Regions from separate parts of the Paenibacillus sp. 01T443 genome, predicted to be linked through region 2. Evidence: riboswitches for the same ligand, from Rfam matches in the RefSeq annotation. Region 2 holds a riboswitch; the other holds the start of a gene.
What was found. Region 2 has a riboswitch for cyclic di-GMP ahead of AC1DLI_RS15940 (methyl-accepting chemotaxis protein). Riboswitches for the same ligand answer to the same signal wherever they lie in the genome.

Region 1: another riboswitch for cyclic di-GMP. It lies ahead of AC1DLI_RS06535 (LPXTG cell wall anchor domain-containing protein); the one in region 2 lies ahead of AC1DLI_RS15940 (methyl-accepting chemotaxis protein).

The regions. Positions count from the first base shown of each region.
Region 1 is NZ_JBFTPE010000004.1:73,568-76,940, forward strand. Features, by position in the region: gene AC1DLI_RS06525 (ATP-dependent helicase ComFA) at 1-337, opposite strand, end outside; gene AC1DLI_RS06530 (hypothetical protein) at 595-1,056, opposite strand; cyclic di-GMP riboswitch class II at 1,301-1,384, shown strand; gene AC1DLI_RS06535 (LPXTG cell wall anchor domain-containing protein) at 1,415-2,542, shown strand; gene AC1DLI_RS06540 (response regulator) at 2,693-3,373, opposite strand, start outside.
Region 2 is NZ_JBFTPE010000008.1:444,852-448,224, reverse strand. Features, by position in the region: gene AC1DLI_RS15945 (DUF1836 domain-containing protein) at 198-968, shown strand; cyclic di-GMP riboswitch class I at 1,043-1,127, shown strand; gene AC1DLI_RS15940 (methyl-accepting chemotaxis protein) at 1,213-2,979, shown strand; gene AC1DLI_RS15935 (HSP90 family protein) at 3,147-3,373, shown strand, end outside.

The sequences.
Region 1 (3,373 bases), on a different contig from region 2:
GCGCATTTCTCTTCGCCTCCTTCGCACAAGCCATCAGCAGCTCCAACGCATCGCAGCCGATATCCGACCTTCCCTCATCGAAGATATACTGCTCTAAATGCACGATTTTCCCGCGTTTTCGCTTCATCGCTGCTTCCCAAAGCTCCACCACAAGGCAAGCATCACCAAGCGGCAGCGCTTCAAGCAGCAGCCAGCCTGTATCCGCAGTTTTCTCATTCAGACAGCCCGCCTCACCGAAATCGCCGTTCATCCAGAAATGCTTATCCAGAGCTGCTTGAATCGTCGCGCGTGCCTGCCAGCATCCGCGTACCTTTACAACATACACCTGAGCCTTCATCTTCCTTCCCCCTCTGTTCCTTCATCATCCGGCGCTTTTCATTTATAAACGAAACGTATAAATTCTTATAAATGAACACAAGCATAAACGGCTGTAGCCGTCTTTTGTCGGCAAAAGCTCGTTTCGCGGAGATATATAAGCAGATTTATAAGTAAAAACTTATAAAGTCTTATATATAAAAAAAAGCACACCCAACCACGCAGAATGCGTCATTGAGTGTGCTTCACTCCGAATATTCAATTACGGCAAATTATATACTAAAATGGCATTTTCGACAAATCCGACGGGTTTTGCAAATCAATCAGCACCGCGTGGTCTGCATTCGATACGATTCCTTCTGCCTGAAGCAGCCACAGCAGTTGGGTACCATCCACAGCTTTCGTTTGCGAACGCTTACTATCCTCGTTTTCGGTTAGAGGTTCCGACCCTTTGGCATGCACCCTGACTTCCTTGCCGTCTCTCGATAAGCGCTCAACAATAGCAAGCGTTTCATCCGTTACCCCGTGGTCGACAATCGTCAACCGAACATCCTTGCCCATCCGCCGCGAAAAAGAAAACAACGAGCGCACATACCATTCCATATTTTTTTGCCGAACGCCCGCAACAAGTACGTAATGTTTGCTGGATTGCTGCCTTCCTCGCCGAATCCGATAAGCCAGATGCACCGACAATGCAGCCACGGCATAAATGCCAATAACCAAAAGTAGAAGCTCAAACATGGCGGCCACCTCCTCTTTGTGACACTATATGCTAGGAAGAGCCCACTGGTTCCGCAATGGGAGGACAAGGCGAAAAATGTATGTTGTATCAAAAAGGTCTTTTCTCTCGATTATTAATAGTCAAATTCCGACAAAGAAACACCCTTGAGCAATTTACAATATATGTTATCATTTTACTACGTATCCTTGCATATATAAGATATGCACGCGAATGGAAAGGAAGCGGCGTCTTACACATTTTCAGAATAGCTAGGGAAGCGATGAAGTATAATCTGCATATGGACACTTGGATTATATGGAGCTAATAGTGTAACCGGCCCTCTTAGAACCCACTACCTATCTAAGAGGAGAGTGAATGATGCGTTATTTTAAAAAGCAGCTTTCTTTAAGCATGGCCCTGATCTTGATTTTTTCCTTAGCGCTTGGTTCTCTTGTTATGGCCGAAGGTCAGGATAATGGAGGTGCGACTTTAGCAGACCCCTTAATTGAGAACACCTGCGAGAGCTACTCATCCAACCGGGATCATGTCTTAGCAAACCAAACCAATATCGTAGACAATGGCGACGGCACGGCGACTGCGTCCTTTAGGACCACACAGGATTGCGTAAGAGTAAGCTTCTCCTCCTATGCGGGCCCTGCTGACTGGACTCCAGGTCCAGGCGATACGACAATACCTTACCTCAAACAAGTGTATTTTGATGGGCCGTCCATTGTATATCCGAAGGCTGGCAGCTATTCCATCACCATTGACATTCCGGTATGTCTTCCTTATCAGCTGGACATTTATAGCGGTGATCTGATTACCCAGTTAGGCGTTGGCGCCCACGGCGACAAAATTAAAGCCTGGAAGCTAAAGCTTCAAAACACTTGCACGGAGCCGACGCCAACACCGACTCCTACACCAACGCCAACACCTACATCTACACCTGAAACCACACCATCATCTACACCTTCATCTACACCTGAATCCACACCATCGTCTACACCTTCATCTACACCTGAAACGACACCATCGTCTACGCCTTCATCTACACCTGAAACGACACCATCGTCTACACCTTCATCTACGCCTGAAACGACACCATCGTCTACGCCTTCATCTACACCTGAAACCACACCATCGTCCACTCCTTCATCTACACCTGAAACGACACCATCGTCTACGCCTTCATCTACACCTGAAACCACACCATCGTCTACGCCTACTGTGACGCCTACTACAACAGCAACCTCATCACCGACCGTCTCGCCATCGCCCGAAGTAACGCCCTTAATTGAAATTGACGATGAGGAACCCCCAATCGGAGGCATAGGCGGAGAGATCGATTCCGAAGTTGATACCGTTATCGATTCCCAGGATGAGCAAGTTCCGCTGGCTACGCTTCCGAAAACCGGCGATTCCAGCCCGACTCCTTATTATTTAATCGGTGCCTTTGCGCTTACAGCCGGCTTTATCTCGCTTCGTAAGCAAAGACAAAGAAAATAAAGTCTCTTTCCCTCGTGCTCCGGCGCTGCGTTATGAGCAGCCTCGGAGTGCTTCTCATTCACTGTGGTTTAGCATCATTTTCTTGTATTCTTATATACAAAAAAATCCCGCATCAGAAGATACGGGATTTTGCTCTGCAATTAATAATGATTACAAGGTCACCCAGCCATATTTAATGGACTGAATAACGGCTTGAGTACGGTCGTCTACTTCCATCTTTTGCAAAATGCTGCTCACATGGTTTTTTACCGTTTTTTCGCTGATAAACAAAAACTCCCCAATCAGCTTATTGCTTTTGCCCTCGGCCATTAATCTAAGAACCTCCGCCTCACGGCGTGTTAACGGGCTCTCATCGCCTGCAACGAATTTCACTCCCGGCTCTTGGGCGGCTGCTGCGCCTGAAACGATTCCCATCTCGTCTAAATAAGTCATACGGCGAAGCTGATTGATCAGCTTGCCAGTTACTTTAGGATGGATGTAGGCATGGCCTTGAACGACGGAGCGAATAGCATTAATCAGCGATTCAGCCTCCATATCCTTCAGCAAATAGCCGGTTGCCCCTTTTCGAAGCGTTTCAAACACATAGCTCTCATCATCATGAATAGATAGAATGATAACCTTTACGTCAGGAAACATGCTCTTCAAACGTTCTGTCGTGACAACGCCGTTCTCGATTGGCATATTGATATCCATCAAAACGATTTCTGGAATCGTATGATTACAAAACTCTAACACTTGAATGCCGTCCCCGCACTCGCCAATGACCTCAAGATCGTCTTCCATATTTAGAATCCGCTTAAGACCTTCACGAAACAGCTGGTGGTCATCCGC
Region 2 (3,373 bases):
CGAATGATTACAGCTTATGACAAACGCCGTATCCAACGGTAACAGCCTTTTATGCGCTTTTAGAGCGATTTTACGAGATGGAAAAGCTTATTCTCATTGATTTTCGAGCCTTTACAAGTATCATTCTCCGGCATATGATGAGTTCATATGAACTTATAATATAAGAACGTATGAAGAAAGCGCGAGGAGGAACGGAAATGGAGTCCTTTACGCTTACTCGAAAAGAGATGGCTTGCTTGCTGCTCTCCTTAGATGGAAAGCATAATCAGAAGCCTCTGCAGGTGCTGCAAGCCGCATGGACAAAAACTCATCAATACGATTTGGAGAAGGGCGCGGGATTGCCTGCATTTCTGTCTACGCTGCTGCCTCCAATTATTGAGAAGCTTATAAAAGGCAATGAGCTGAAAGGCTTCTCGCTTCATGAGATTGCTGCGCTCGGCCAGTTAATCGAATATTCCAATCTGTCGATTACATCCATGCAAAATTGGGTAAAGCGAGATTTTAAACCTTATTTCGATTGTCCGAAGGCAGGGAAAAAATATTCTCTAAATCAAGCCGCGTTATTGTTCATTATTGATGATTTAAAGTCAAATCTTGATTTTGAATCTATTCGCAAGCTATTTGAGATCGTATTTAAGAAGCCAGAGGACGAAACGGATGATTTAGTCGGTCCTTTAGAATTATATGCATCTTATACCAGTATGTTTGAAGAGCTGGATGCGAATAACGATCAGCTTCTCGATATATCCGGTCATTTGAAGGAAAATCCGCATCAGGATTTATTGACGGAGCAGGCTATTCGTTTGTCAGCGAATCAATTTGCGAACAGGCTGCCGAATCTAACAGAGAATCAATGGGAGGCCGTGCGCAATATTTTGCTGATCTCGGTCATTTCGATACAAACGTCCTATTTTCATTCCTTGTCAAGACGTTATTGTAATGCGACTTTGTTTCTAAGTCCCGAATAAATTAGTTCTAAAGGTATGTACAGACTCTCTGATATGTCCTATACTGGTTTATGTTGTAAATACAAACATAGACAATCTGAAAATGGCAAACTTGCCGAAAGGCAAGGACGCAAAGTTATGGGCCTAAGGTGTATGTGCTATGGCTGCCAGACCGCCGGAAGGATATAAAGCTAAAAAAGCTATCCGCCTCCTGTGGCTGGGTAGCTTTTTTGCTTTTTTAGAGAGACCGAGGAGAGAAAGACGGATGGATTTAAAGGCATGGTTGGGGAGAACGGGCAAGATGGGCAAGCTGTCAAAGAAACTGAGAATGAGGAAAATAACGGCCAGGTTATTGGTTATTACAGCAATCATTACTCTTTTTAATGTAGGTTCCGGCATATTTATTTATTTTCAAAATGTTTCGGTTGCCGGATCAATTGAGGATTCAGAGCAGTTGTCCCGCGCGGAACGCAATTATCAAGGCATCTCTAATAAACTGCTGAAGGCAATGCTGTTAATGGTTGATGCGATCGAGAATGGCAAAAGCGACGCAACTGCGATCATGAAGGATTTGGAAACCCTGCCAGCCAATATTGAAGAATTAGAAAAACAGCTTATTGAAATGGATAAGAAATACCCTCCGGCTGTTGAAGACGGTCCCTTGTATGCTAATCAAGTCGGCGTAATCCGCCTGGCCTTTGACAATTTACAGCAAACGAATACCGATATTACTGGATTGACGGCAGAAGAAAAATCACTGCGAATTAGTAATTTGATCAGCGTATATACGGTCATTCTGAACTACTCGAACGACACTATGCACGAGCGTTTAACCCATGACGCGAGTATCACTCAGAACAATTTGAATCAGGATGTATCCAGCGCAAACATTATTGTTCTCGTCAATGTAATTTTGCTCGCTGTGCTGCCAGCCATCATGATTTTTAGCGTTACGCAATCCATCAAAACGGGGCTTGCGGGTATTACACGTCGTATTCGTGCATACGGCAGTAATGATTTTACAAGTCAAGAGAAGCTCGTACGCACCGATGAATTCGGAGAAATCGATCAAGCCTTAGCTGAAATGGGCGACAATTTACGTGATACGATAAGCGCGACGCTTCAGGTGAGCGAGTCGGTGCTGCATGTTTCGCGCAATATGGATACGATGATCGGCAGCAACCGTAAGGCTTCGGAAGATGTGAAAGGCCAAGTGGATCTAGGCCGAGAGGCATTGCTCTCCCAATATGACGATGCATCATCCATTTCAGCGGTAACCGAGCAAATTTCCGCGAGCTCTGAGCAAATCGCTGCATCAAGCGAGTACATAAACAATGATATGCGCCAAATGAAACAGTCCTCGCAGAACGGTTCCCACCAGATGGCTGGAGTCGTAACCATGGTCAACGAGACCGTTGAGCAGTTCGCTAAGCTCACGGAAGCGTTCGAATCGATGAATGACCGTTATAATAATGTATCGAAATTTTTGAATGGCATCCAAGATTTAAATACCCAGACGAATCTGCTGTCGCTGAACGCATCCATTGAATCGGCAAGAGCAGGCGAACATGGCCGCGGTTTTGCAGTCGTGGCAGAGGAAATTAGAAAGTTGTCCAGCCAAACGGATTCCATTTCCAAGCAGATTACGAAGGAATTATCACTCATCCAAAGTGATGTAGCAGCAAGCAGCCGGACGATCAGCACCTTTTCGAATGTGATTCATTCGACGCGGCAGGCTTCGGAAACGGCGAGCGGCACGTTTCAGGCATTGGAGTCCCAAAGCAGCGTGCTGTCTGATCAAATGAGCGAAATCTCCACGGCAATCAGTGAAATTACGAGCGGTATGACCCACATTGTATCAGCGGTCGACAAGCTTCTTAATACTTCATCGGATGTTAATGGAAAGATGGAGCATATGAGTGAGCTGTCCGTTAAGCAAAATGATATTTCAGATGAGCTGCGTACGCTTGCAGAGAAGCTGACAGGCTCCTCGCAGGATTTGAAGGAAAAGGCGTCTGTATTTAAGTTATAAACAAAATAACCATATAAAGGACGATTAGCCGTGAGCTGATCGTCCTTTGTTGCTATTTCTGCCTGCTACTTCATAAAGAAAAAAAGGATAAATCTGCAATATGACGAAATAAAACGAAAGGTATTACCGATATCTATATCAATGACATAACGTCCATAGGAGATAAAATGAGCGAATTGAATTTTCAAGTTAATTTACAAGGCATGATTGAGCTTCTATCGAAGCATTTATATGCAAATCCCGGCGTATTCGTAAGGGAGCTTCTTCAAAATGGCGTAGATGCAGTGACCGCACGCAAACGGCTCGGTCATCGCTTTGATGCCCGCGTAAGCGTGGAGCTATACGCTTCGCGCACGATAGCCGTTCATGACAACGGAATCGGTTTATCGGAGCA